One region of the Actinomadura sp. WAC 06369 genome, then DNA from elsewhere that is predicted to be linked to it. Evidence: predicted binding sites of a transcription regulator. Region 1 holds the regulator's gene; each other region holds the start of a gene.
What was found. The regulator HrcA, encoded in region 1, represses chaperone genes, less so after heat shock. The targets are predictions, from matches to a motif close to TTGGCACTCTCNNNNNGAGAGTGCCAA.
Positions count from the first base shown of each region.

Region 2: a site for HrcA is predicted at 2,199-2,225, ahead of groES (co-chaperone GroES). Genes of this name have one in related genera too.
Region 3: a site for HrcA is predicted at 2,825-2,851, ahead of groL (chaperonin GroEL). Genes of this name have one in related genera too.

Region 1 is NZ_QHJN01000007.1:107,014-111,300, forward strand. It holds gene DMH08_RS03515 (hypothetical protein) at 1-239, shown strand, start outside; gene DMH08_RS03520 (16S rRNA (uracil(1498)-N(3))-methyltransferase) at 264-995, opposite strand; gene dnaJ (molecular chaperone DnaJ) at 1,097-2,233, opposite strand; gene hrcA (heat-inducible transcriptional repressor HrcA) at 2,235-3,248, opposite strand; partial or broken gene DMH08_RS03535 (DUF3097 domain-containing protein) at 3,462-4,287, shown strand, end outside.
Region 2 is NZ_QHJN01000004.1:25,996-30,282, reverse strand. It holds gene groL (chaperonin GroEL) at 59-1,684, opposite strand; gene groES (co-chaperone GroES) at 1,767-2,075, opposite strand; gene DMH08_RS01990 (class I SAM-dependent methyltransferase) at 2,332-3,567, shown strand; gene DMH08_RS01985 (hypothetical protein) at 4,251-4,287, shown strand, end outside.
Region 3 is NZ_QHJN01000139.1:14,078-18,364, reverse strand. It holds gene DMH08_RS29730 (DUF4132 domain-containing protein) at 1-918, opposite strand, end outside; gene groL (chaperonin GroEL) at 1,066-2,694, opposite strand; gene DMH08_RS29720 (hypothetical protein) at 3,607-3,813, shown strand; gene DMH08_RS29715 (Lsr2 family DNA-binding protein) at 3,810-4,058, shown strand; gene DMH08_RS29710 (hypothetical protein) at 4,229-4,287, opposite strand, start outside.

The DNA.
Region 1 (4,287 bases):
CGCGCGGCGGCACGGCCCCGTCCGGCACACCGTCGCCGGACACGACGCCGACGTCCGCCCCGTCCGGCGGGACGCAGTGCCCGGGCGGCCATACGCCCACCACGTCGCCCACCGACCCGCCGCCGTCGACGCCCACCCCGCCCGACCCCTCGCCGGAGCCGAGCGACGAGCAGACGCCGACGCCCAGCGACACCCCGTCGACCACGAAGCAGCAGGACGCCGGGCAGGCCGGTCCCTGACCGGGCGGCCGCCCCGGCGGCGCGTCACCAGCGGCCGGTCGCGGCCTGCAGGACGGCGGCCGCCGCGACCCCGGCCGTCGAGGTGCGCAGCACCGTCGGGCCGAGCCGCACCGGGCGTCCCCCGGCCGCGCCGAACGCGGCCACCTCGTCCTCGGAGATCCCGCCCTCGGGCCCGACCACCAGGACGACCTCCCCCGACGCGGGCGGACGGACGCCGCTGAGCGGCTCGGCGGCCCCCTCGTGCAGGACGAGCGCGGCGGACGCGTCCGCGAGCCGCCGCGCGACGTCGGCGGTCGACGCGAGCGCGGGCACGTGCGGCAGGCGGCTCCGCCGGGCCTGCTTGCCGGCCTCCCGGGCGGCGTTCCGCCAGCGGGCCAGGGCCTTCTCGCGGCGCTCGGGACGCCACTGGGTGACGCACCGGGCGGCGGCCCACGGGACGATCTCGTCCACGCCCGCCTCGGTCATCGTCTCCACCGCCAGCTCGCCCCGGTCGCCCTTCGGCAGCGCCTGCACGACGACCAGGCGGGGCTCCGGCGGCGGCTCGCGGTGCCGGGCCGCGACCTCCAGCGTGAGGGACGCCCGGTCGGCCGCCGTGACGACGCACTCCGCGAGCAGCCCCGCCCCGTCGGTGAGGTCGACGCGCTCCCCCGGCCGCAGCCGCCGCACGGTCGCGGCGTGCCGCCCCTCGGGGCCGTCCAGGACGACGCGGTCGCGTTCCAGCGCGGCCGTCCCGGCGAGGAACACCGGCGGACTCATCGCACTCCCCCAACGTCACCGGACCCCGGGGGCGCGGGCGCGTCCCCGGGGTCCTCATCGGCACCGTCACGGCCTTCCCGGTAGGCCGTCACCGTCTCTCTTCAGTGCTGGTTGAACACGTCCCGCAGGCGGGAGAACATCCCGCGCTGCCCCGGCGCGAACTTGCCGGGCGGGCGCTCCTCGCCGCGCAGCGAGGCGAGCCGCCGCAGCAGCTCCTCCTGCTCCTCGTCGAGCTTGCCGGGCGTCTCCACGTTCACGTGGATCATCAGGTCGCCGCGTCCGCTCTCGTTGAGGTGCCGCACGCCCCGGTTGTAGAGGGTGATCACCTGGCCGGACTGCGTGCCCGGCTTGATGTCGATCTCCTCCGCCGCGTCGAGCGTCTCGATCGTGACGCTGGTGCCGAGCGCCGCCGCCGTCATCGGGATCTCGACCGTGCAGTGCAGGTCGTCGCCCTCCCGCTCGAAGATCGGGTGCGCGCGCTCCACGATCTCCAGGAACAGGTCGCCGGGCGGGCCGCCGCCGGGGCCGACCTCGCCCTCGCCGGCGAGCTGGATGTGGATGCCGTTCTCCACGCCCGCCGGGATCTTGACCTTGACGGTGCGCCGGGTGCGGACGCGCCCGTCCCCGGAGCACTCGGTGCACGGCGTGCGGATCACCGAGCCGAAGCCGCCGCACGCCGGGCAGGGCCGGGCCGTCATGACCTGGCCCAGGAACGAGCGCTGCACCTGCTGCACCTCGCCGCGCCCGTGGCAGGTGTCGCAGGTGTCCGGGTGGGTGCCGGGCGCGCAGCCCGTCGCCTCGCACGCCGAGCACGCGACCGCGGTGTCCACGGTCAGCTCCCGGGTGGTGCCGAACGCGGTCTCCGACAGGTCGAGCTCGACCCGCAGCGTCGCGTTGCGCCCGCGCCGCGCCCGCGACCGGGGGCCGCGCGACGCCGACGTCCCGAAGAACGCGTCCATGATGTCGCTGAAGGGGAACCCGGCGCCGCCGAACCCGCCGGCGCCGCCCCCGCCGCCGCCGGGCGCGAACGGGTCCGCGCCCAGGTCGTACATCTCCCGCTTCTTCGGGTCGGAGAGCACCTCGTACGCCTGGGTGATCTCCTTGAACTTCTCCTGGGTATCCGGGTCGGGGTTGACGTCCGGGTGGAGTTCCCGCGCGAGCCGGCGGTAGGCCTTCTTGACCTCGTCGGCGGTCGCGTTCCGCCCGACCCCCAGGGTCGCGTAGTAGTCGTTGGCCACCTTACGACCCCGCCAGGATCTGTCCCACGTAGCGTGCCACTGCCCGTACCGCTCCCATCGTGCTGGGGTAATCCATGCGTGTAGGCCCGAGCACTCCCAGCCGGGCCAGCGTGAGGTCGCCGACGCCGTAGTCGGCGGCGACGACCGAGGTCGATCGGAGCCCCAATTCGGGGTTCTCGGTGCCGATCCGCACCGTAACAGTAGAGGAGTCGCCGGACTCGCCGAGCAGCCGCATCAGCACCACCTGCTCCTCCAGCGCGACCAGCACCTCCCGCAGGCTCTGCGAGAAGTCCACCGCCGCGAGGTTCGCCGCGCCAGCGAAGACGATCTTCTCCTCGTGCCGTTCGACGAGCGTCTCCAGCAGCACCGACAGCACCGCGGCCGCCACCGGCCGCTCGTCCGGCCCGACCTTGTCCGGCAGGTCCGCGACGGCGGTCGGCACCTCGCCGAGCCCGAGCCCGTCCAGGCACGTGTTGAGCAACGCCCGCAGGTGCCCGATCGATTCCTCGGAGATCTCGCCGGGCGTCTCGATGACCCGCTGCTCCACCCGTCCGGTGTCGGTGATCAGGACGAGCAGCAGCCGGCTCTCGGCCACCCGCACCAGCTCGACGTGCCGCACCGTCGACCGCGTCAGCGACGGGTACTGCACCACCGCGACCTGCCGGGTCAGCTGCGCGAGCAGCTTCACCGTCCGGCCGACGACGTCGTCGAGGTCGTACGCGCCGGACAGGAACGTCTCGATCGCGCGCCGCTCCGGCGCCGACAGCGGCTTGATCGTCGACAGCCGGTCGACGAACAGCCGGTACCCCTTGTCGGTGGGGACGCGGCCCGCACTCGTGTGCGGCTGCGCGATGTACCCCTGCTCCTCCAGAACCGCCATGTCGTTCCGGATCGTGGCGGGGGACACGCCGAGGTTGTGCCGGTCCGCCAAGGACTTGGAGCCCACGGGTTCGTTCGTGGACACGAAGTCCTCGACGATGGCGCGCAGGACCGCGAGCTTCCGGTCGTCCAGCACGTTGTCACCTCCCTCGTGCGCTGCCACTGGCCCCCCGATCAACCGGCGCCGTCCGGCCCCGTGCCGCTGGCACTCCTTACTCCTGAGTGCCAAGTGTACGACCCGCGGGGGCTCTTCTGGAGGGTCCCGGCCCCGGCGGCGGCGCGATCCTATCCGGATCGGCGCCACGCCGAGCGACCGGGGACGACGCCGCCCGCGGCCGCCCTCCGGTTAATGTGCGGACCTGTGCGGAGTAAGGACTACGGCAACGACGTGCTGTCCGGCGACTGGCGCAGGCCCCGCAAGGGCCTCGTGCCCGAGATCCCGGCCGAGCCGGGGCTGGTCGCCGAGGATCCGGACAGCGGATTCTGCGGCGCCGTCGTGGCCTGCGACAAGTTCGGCGTCACCCTGGAGGACCGCTTCGGCAAGCGGCGCGTGTTCCCGCTCACCAAGGCGGGCTTCCTGATCGACGGCGCCCCGGTCACGCTCGTCCGCCCCGAGGCGGCCCCGCGCCGCCCGGCGCGCTCGGCATCCGGCTCCGTCGCCGTCCGGGGCCTGCGCGCGCAGGTCGCCAAGGAGAGCCGCATCTACGTCGAGGGCGTGCACGACGCGGAACTGGTCGAGAAGATCTGGGGCCACGACCTCCGCGTCGAGGGCGTCGTCGTCGAGTACCTGGAGGGCGTGGACGACCTCCCCGCGATCGTCGACGAGTTCGGCCCCGCGGAGGGCCGCCGCCTCGGCGTCCTCGTCGACCACCTCGTCGAGGGCTCCAAGGAGAGCCGCATCGCCGCGCGGGTCTCGTCCCCGCACGTCCTGGTCACCGGCCACCCGTTCGTCGACGTGTGGGAGGCCGTCAAGCCCGCCGCCGTCGGCATCCCCGCCTGGCCCCGCGTCCCCCGCGGCGTCCCGTGGAAGGAGGGCGTCCTGGACGCCCTCGGCTGGGCCCCCGACACGGGCGCCGCCGGGAAGCGCATCCTCGGCTCCGTCACCGCCTACACCGACCTCGAACCCGCCCTCCTGGGCCGCGTCGAGGAACTGATCGACTTCGTGACCGCCCCCC
Region 2 (4,287 bases), on a different contig from region 1:
GGGCCCCTCGAAGACGCGCGACACGCCGTCCGACGTGCGCTTTCGCCGTGGCCGTTGATCAGTGGCCGTGACCGTGGCCGTGGCCGTGCCCGCCGGCGGGCTCCTCTTCCTCCTCCGGCTTGTCGACCACGAGCGCCTCGGTCGTGAGCAGCATGCCCGCGATGGAGGCGGCGTTGGTGACGGCCGAACGGGTGACCTTCACCGGGTCGATGACGCCCTGGGCGACCAGGTCGCCGTACTCGCCGGTGGCGGCGTTGTAGCCGTGGCCGGCCTGCAGGTCGCGCACCTTGGAGACGACGACGTAGCCCTCCTGGCCCGCGTTCTCGGCGATCCACCGGAGCGGCTCGTCGAGCGAGCGGCGCAGCGCCTCGGCGCCGACGGCCTCGTCGCCGGACAGGCCGAGGGCGTCGAAGCCCTCCTTGGCGACGTGCACCAGCGCGCTGCCGCCGCCGGAGACCATGCCCTCCTCGATGCCGGCGCGGCTGGAGGAGATGGCGTCCTCGAGACGGTGCTTCTTCTCCTTCAGCTCCACCTCGGTGGCGGCGCCGACGCGCAGCACGCAGACGCCGCCGGCCAGCTTGGCCAGCCGCTCCTGCAGCTTCTCGCGGTCCCAGTCGGAGTCGCTGTTCTCGATCTCGACCTTGATCTGGTTGACGCGCGCGTTGATCTCGTCCGCGGACCCCTCACCGTCGACGATGGTGGTGTTGTCCTTGGTGACGGTGATCCGGCGCGCCCGGCCCAGGTCGTCGATGTCGATCGAGTCGAGCTTGAGGCCGAGGGCCTCGGACACGACCTGGCCGCCGGTCAGGGTGGCCATGTCGCCCAGCATCGCCTTGCGGCGGTCGCCGAAGCCCGGCGCCTTGACGGCGACGGAGGTGAAGGTGCCGCGGATCTTGTTGGCGACGAGCAGCGCGAGGGCCTCGCCCTCGACGTCCTCGGCCACGACCAGCAGCGGCTTCTTGGTCTGGGCGACCTTCTCCGCCAGCGGCAGGAACTCCTGCACGTTGGAGATCTTGCCGTCCACGATGAGCACGTAGGCGTCCTCGAGGACGGCCTCCATGCGCTCGGGGTCGGTGACCATGTGCGGGGACAGGTAGCCCTTGTCGAACTGGAGGCCCTCGGTGAACTCCAGCTCGAGGCCCATCGTGTGGGCCTCCTCGACGGTGATGACGCCGTCCTTGCCGACCTTGTCGAACGCCTCGGCGATCAGCTCGCCGATCTGCGGGTCCTGCGCGGAGATGGTCGCGACGTGCGCGATCTCCTCCTTGGTCCCGACCTCGCGGGACGCCTTCAGGAGCTGGTCGGAGACGAACTGGGCGGCGGCGTCCATGCCGCGCTTGAGGGCGAGCGGCGACGCGCCGGCGGCGACGTTGCGGGTGCCCTCCCGGACCAGCGCCTGCGCGAGGACGGTCGCCGTGGTGGTGCCGTCGCCCGCGATGTCGTTGGTCTTGGTCGCCACTTCCTTGGCGAGCTGGGCCCCCAGGTTCTCGTAGGGGTCCTCCAGCTCCACCTCGCGGGCGATGGTGACGCCGTCGTTGGTGATCGTCGGCGCGCCGAACTTCTTGTCGATGACGACGTTGCGGCCGCGCGGGCCGATCGTCACCTTGACGGCGTCAGCGAGAGCGTTGACGCCGCGCTCAAGAGCCCGGCGAGCGTCCTCGTCGAACTCCAGGATCTTCGCCATGCGGATTCTCCTCTTTCACGCGGTCCGCCCCGGCCCCGCCGAAGTCGGCGCGGACCGGGGCGGGCGCATCACGTCTCGCTGATTACTTCTCGATGACCGCGAGCACGTCACGGGCCGAGAGCACGAGGTACTCCTCGTTGTTGTACTTGACCTCGGTGCCGCCGTACTTGCTGTAGAGCACGACCTCGCCGACCTTGACGTCGACGGGGACGCGGTCGCCCTTGTCGTCGACGCGGCCCGGGCCGACGGCCACGACGGTGCCCTCCTGGGGCTTCTCCTTGGCGGTGTCGGGAATCACCAGGCCCGACGCGGTGGTGGTCTCGGCCTCGAGCGGCTGGACGACGATGCGGTCCTCGAGCGGCTTGAGAGTGACCTTGGTGGCGGTCGTCACGATCTGACCTCCCCTTCGATAGGTCCTCGGCCGGCCACGGTCGGCCGACCGGCAACTGTGACAGAGAGAGGCGACCCTGGACCGGCCTGCCGTCGCGGGTGCCAGACCGACCTTGTCGCTGTGTTGGCACTCTAGCGTGGAGAGTGCCAGACATGAAACTATGCCGTGCCCGGTGGCTCGTCAACACGAACGCGAACGTCCGCGGCGAGCGTCCGGCAACGGTTCCGCGACGTTCACGGAGCGCTAACTTCACCCTATGGACCCCGTCTCCTTCCGCCGCCTGCTGGCCCCCTCCGGTCAGGACGTCCTCGCGGCGGCGACGGGGGCGGACGTCGGCGGGGACGGGCTGCTCGCGACGGCGGCGCGGCTGCGGGAGGCGCACGACCCCGATCTGGTGGCGGCGGCGCTGACGCAGGCCCGGCTGCGGGAACGCGCGAAAGCCAAGTTCGGCGCGGACGCCGAGCGGATGTTCTTCACCGAGGCCGGGCTCGAACAGTCGACCCGGGCGAGCGTGGCCGCGTACCGGGCCGGACGGTTCGCGGACCGGCTGGCGGGCGCGCGCGTGCTGGAACTGGGGTGCGGCATCGGGGCCGACCTGGTCGCCCGTGCGCGCGCGGGCCTCATCGGGGACGGGATGGAGCTCGACCCCCTGACGGCGGAGGTCGCGCAGGCGAACGTGGACGCGCTCGGCGTCGCCGACCGCGCGTCCGTCCGGGTGGGCGACGCGGTCGAGCAGGACCCGGCCGGGTACGCGGCCGTGTTCGCCGATCCCGGGCGCCGCACGGCGCGCGGCCGGGTGTTCGACCCGCGCGCGTACGAGCCGCCGCTCGACGCCGTCCTCGACCTGGCCGGACGGACGGGCGGCGCGTGCGTGAAGGTCGCGCCGGGGATTCCGCACGAGGCGGTGCCGGCGGGCGCGGAGGCCGAGTGGATCTCGGTGGGCGGCGACGTGAAGGAGGCCGCGCTGTGGCTCGGCGGGCTCGCGGGCGGCGTCCCGCGGCGCGCGACGCTGCTGGCCGGGGACGGCGCGGTGGCGGGCTCGCTGGTGCCGCGCGGGCTCGGCGACCCGGACGTCCGCGGGTGGGGCCGCTACCTGTACGAGCCGGACGGCGCGGTCATCCGGGCGCACCTGGTGGCGGAGGTCGCGGAGCGGGTCGGCGGCGGGCTCGCGGACCCGCGCATCGCGTACGTGACGTCGGACGAGGCGCACGCGACGCCGTTCGCGTCCGGGTACGCGATCGAGGACGTGCTGCCGTTCTCGGTGAAGCGGCTGCGCGCGGAGCTGCGGCGGCGGGACGTCGGGGTGCTGACGGTCAAGAAGCGCGGGTCGGCCGTGGACGTGGACAAGCTGCGCCGCGACCTGGGGTTCGGCGGGCGCCGGCGGCGGGGCGGGGCCGAGCTGACGGTGGTGGTGACGCGGGTCGGGCGGGACCCGGTGGCGCTGCTCGTCCGTCCGCTGGCCGACCCGCCCGCCGGGCCGCAAGGGCGCTGACCCGCCCGGGGCGGGCGGCGGCCGGGAATCGATTCCAAAGATCTTCCGGGGGCCCCGGGCGGTCCAAGCGCGCCCCGGCGGCGCACCATGGCGGTGCAAATCATCGGCGCATTCCGGCATTGCGTTCCCCAGGGGACCGCGGGACGCGCGGCAAGGCGGTAACGGGCCCCGTGAATCGGCGCGGGCGGATCGGCGCCCGGAGAAACACCAAGGGTTGTTCAGGAACGGGTGGGGCGGAGGTGTCGAATGCCGTCCGCGGCCGCCGCGGCGAGCGGTCGCGGGCCCGCGCGCGGCGCGTGCGGGCCCGGTCGCGGCCGTCCGGCGGGGGCTCGGGAACTGCCGATGTTGGGCGAGATGTACGGACACGGCGCCCCACGGCGCCCCCGGCCCGACCGGCGGACAAGCCAGGCCGCACACCCGCATTCGCGGCGAGTGCCATCGAACCGGGAATTTCCCGCCAAGAATGGCGATCTCCGACCTTTTCCGCCAGTCGGGTAACGCGTGCATTCCACGGAACTCGCAACGTTCTCTGCTACCCGTTATAGCGGCGCTCTACACGCACTAGAGTGGCGGCTTCACGATTCATTGCCGTGCGCCTTTTCATCGCATCGGCACACGAAGGAGCTCCGGTGGAAACGAATCACAACTTCCTGCAGACAGGGGGTCAACCGGTCTCGGATCGGATGCGGGAGTTGCTCGCCCGTGCGGCGCAGGACCACG
Region 3 (4,287 bases), on a different contig from region 1:
GAAGGTGAGGGCGCCGATGAGGTTCTCGACCGCCTCCGGCGGCAGCACCCGTCCGTCCAGCAGCCGGACCTCGGGCAGCGCGTCCCGGTCCAGCCAGCTGGCCTTCGGCGGCCTGACGGGCTTGGCGGGCTTCGCGGACGGCTCGTCCCGCGGGGCGTCCTCGGTGAGGAACCCCTCGACGGCCTCGGCGGCACGGTCGCCGTACGGGCGGGCGGCGTCCACCACGGCGGGGACGCCCTGCCGGGACGCGATGTGGGCGAGCGCCGCGCGGGCCTTGTCGCGCGGGATGCGCGCCTTGCCCAGCGCGCCCGGCACCAGGAACGGCACCGCGTCGGCGCCGTGCCGGGCGAGCCACTCGGCGGCGAGGCGGCGGCCCGACCCCTGGGAGAACCAGTGCGCCATCAGCACGGCCGTGTCCAGGTCGAGCAGGGGCAGCAGCGCGTAGGAGCCCCGGCCGCGGTCCACCTTCGCGTGCGGGAACACGACGTGGTGGACGTCGAGTTCGAAGCGGGCCAGCAGCGCCTTCAGATCCTCGCCCCGGGGGCCCCAGCCGCCCTTGGGGCTGGTGCCCCAGTCGGCCAGCAGCGGCCGGACGAGTTCCTCGGGCCCCCGCTTGAACATGTACGACTGGTTCGGGGTGTAGGTGACCGTCCCGTCCTTATACGCCTGGACGAATCCCTCCCACCCTTCGCTTTCCAGGATCGCTTTCTCTTTGTCGGAGAGATAGGACTGCCGGTCGCACAACTGCAGCCATTCCTCCCGCTCGCCCTCCGCCCACACGAGGCGCCGGTCGGCGGGCGGTTCCAGTCCCGGGACGAGCGTGACCGCCTTCTCTGCGGCCTTGGTCGCCTCGCGGTACGCGCGGGCGTCCCTCTCCCAGGGCGGGTCGACCAGCAGCCGGGGCAGCGCGTCGCTCATCCCGATCCTTCCGACGTCGGTGAATGTGAGGATCGGACGCACGTGTTCGAAGATCGGTTCACTGGTTTTCGGGGACGCGAAAGGGGGCGGTCCCGCAGGACCGCCCCCTTGGCGCCGTTCACCCGGTGCGGGCGGACGTGGACCCGATCAGAAGTCCATGCCGCCGGCGTCGGGCATGCCGCCCGCCGGGGCCGCGTTCTTCTCGGGCTTCTCGGCGATGACGGCCTCGGTGGTCAGGAACAGCGCGGCGATCGACGAGGCGTTCTGCAGCGCGGACCGGGTCACCTTGGCCGGGTCGAGGATCCCGGAGTCGAACATGTTGACGTAGTCGCCGGTGGCGGCGTTCAGGCCCTCGCCCGGGGTCAGGTTGCGGACCCGCTCCACCACGACGCCGCCCTCGAGGCCGGCGTTCACGGCGATCTGCTTCAGCGGCTCCTCGAGAGCGCGCTTGACGATGTTGGCGCCGGTGGCCTCGTCGCCCTGCAGCTCGAGCTTGTCGAACGCCTTGGTGCCGGCCTGCAGCAGCGCGACGCCACCGCCGGGGACGATGCCCTCCTCGACCGCGGCCTTGGCGTTGCGGACGGCGTCCTCGATGCGGTGCTTGCGCTCCTTGAGCTCCACCTCGGTCGCGGCGCCGGCCTTGATGACGGCGACACCGCCCGCGAGCTTGGCCAGGCGCTCCTGGAGCTTCTCGCGGTCGTAGTCGGAGTCGGTGTTGTCGATCTCGGTGCGGATCTGGTTGACCCGGCCCGCGATCTCGTTGGCGTCACCGGCGCCGTCCACGATGGTGGTCTCGTCCTTGGCGACGACGACCTTGCGGGCGCGGCCCAGCATGTCGAGCGTGGTGTTCTCGAGCTTGAGGCCCACGTCCTCGCTGATGACCTGGCCACCGGTCAGGGTGGCGATGTCGCCCAGCATGGCCTTGCGGCGGTCGCCGAAGCCCGGGGCCTTCACGGCCACGGACTTGAAGATGCCGCGGATCTTGTTGACGATCAGCGTCGCCAGCGCCTCGGCCTCGACGTCCTCGGCGATGATCAGCAGCGGCTTGCCGGACTGCATGACGCCCTCGAGGACCGGCAGCAGGTCCTTGTTGGCCGACACCTTCCCCTGGACGATCAGGAGGTACGGGTCCTCGAGGACCGCCTCCATCCGCTCGGGGTCGGTCACGAAGTAGTGCGAGATGTAGCCCTTGTCGAAGCGCATGCCCTCGGTCAGCTCGAGCTCCAGACCGAAGGTCTGGCTCTCCTCGACCGTGATGACGCCTTCCTTGCCGACCTTGTCCATCGCCTCGGCGATCATCTCGCCGATCTGCTGGTCGCCGGCGGAAATGGAGGCGGTGGAGGCGATCTGCTCCTTGGTCTCCACGTCCTTGGCCAGCTTGGACAGCTCCTCGCTGACCCGCTCGACCGCGGCCTCGATGCCCCGCTTCAGCGACATCGGGTTGGCGCCCGCCGCGACGTTGCGCAGACCCTCGCGCACGAGCGCCTGGGCCAGCACGGTCGCCGTCGTGGTGCCGTCACCGGCGACGTCGTCGGTCTTCTTCGCTACTTCCTTGACGAGCTCCGCGCCGATCTTCTCCCAGGCGTCCTCGAGCTCGATCTCCTTGGCGATCGACACACCGTCGTTGGTGATCGTGGGGGCGCCCCACTTCTTCTCCAGCACGACGTTGCGGCCCTTGGGGCCGAGCGTCACCTTCACCGCGTCGGCGAGCTGGTTCATGCCCCGCTCGAGACCGCGACGGGCGTCCTCGTCGAACGCGATCATCTTTGCAGCCATAGGCTCCAAGTCCTCCCGGAACAAGGTGGCTTAGACGGATCGAGCCGACGCCCGCGACGGACGACCCCGGCCGACGACTGCCATTCCGCCGCCGCTCCGAGACCTCATCGTCCCGACCCAGACTGTGAAGTTGTCACTCTCCACAGTGGAGTGCCAACCGTTTTTTAGCACTCTACCCTGTCGAGTGCAAGCAACGCGCACCCTCGCCGGGGGAAGGTTCATCTACCTCCCCAAGCCCGCCCTGACCAGTGCTGGAGTCCCTCGAAGGGCCGTCCAGAGTGCCCCGTGATGCTCCACTATGCGCGGCCGTACGCCGGTACTCACGGAACCGCTGTTCAGCCAGAGCGACAGGCACGCAAGACGCAGGTCGTACGGACGCCGAGCCAGCGGCGTAGCCAGTCGGTCAGGTGTCACGACGTGTTCCCGAGCCCGCCGCCAGACGTTCTCGCAACTGACCGACACGAGCCGGTTGCCCCGCTGGCTACGGAAGAGCCGTCCGTCCTCGGCCGTCCGGAACCGCTCAACGTGCACTCGCAGGACGGCCACCAGCTCAGCCGCGGCCGGAACCGGACGCTTCACCCCTTCAGCCCGAGACTTGAGGCCCCGCGGTTGGTGGAACCGGCCGTCGTCCGTCCACTGCTTACCGGCCGCAGGACTCGACCCGCCCAGGAGGGTCCCAGCTCACCCGTCGAGCGGATGTGCCGGAAGCACTTTCTGCTCGACGGCACGGTCGAGGCGGCGCCGCTCCGCGCCGCCGCCCGGGGCGTGCGGCGTGGGCGCCGATCCCCCGGGCGGCGGACCGCGATCCCGTTCGTACACGGCAGGGCCGTTCTCCGTATGTCGCCGTGGCACGCAGAACGCAGGTCGTACGGACGCCGAGCCAGCGGCGTCAGCCCCTACGGGATCTACGACATGTGCGGCGACATCTGGGCATGGTGCTCCACCGAGGCAGAGCCTGGCCGCGACGAGTTGAAGGGAAGTGCGTTCACAAGCCCCTTCTTCCGCTGCACACCCTCCACCCGCAACGACGCCGGTGCCGACTTGTACGACGACGACACCGGCTTCCGCACCGTAACCCCAGCCGAAACCATGCGCGCACTGCTGAACATGCAACGATGATCACCATGTCTGACGTCTACGAACGAGACGAGTGGGAGACCGATCTTTCCTATGCACGCCGTATCGCACATGTCGAGTACGGGAGAAGGCTGCGCGCGTGGGCAAAAGAAAAAGGGCTCAGCGTGAATGAGAGAGGGCGTATCCCTAGCGCCGTCATGGCGATGTATGGCGAAGCCACTGGAGACGACCTCACTACAATGCTTGCACGAATCGACCGGGAACACGGGCAACCCGGCGCCGACTAACCGAGAAGCAGCGTCCGGCTACTCCGGCGTTTGCGCCCGTGGCCTACCGATCATTGCCTATTGAGATCGAAGCGGCGCCGCTTCGCGCCGCCGCACGGCGCGGCGGTAGCCCTATGCGGCACGGGAAGCAGCGCGCGAATGAGTACTGTGCCGGTCAGGCATGGGCCTTTTCAGGAGGCCAGCCGAGCCCGGATGAGGTCACGAACTGCACGTCCCTCAGCCGCTTCCT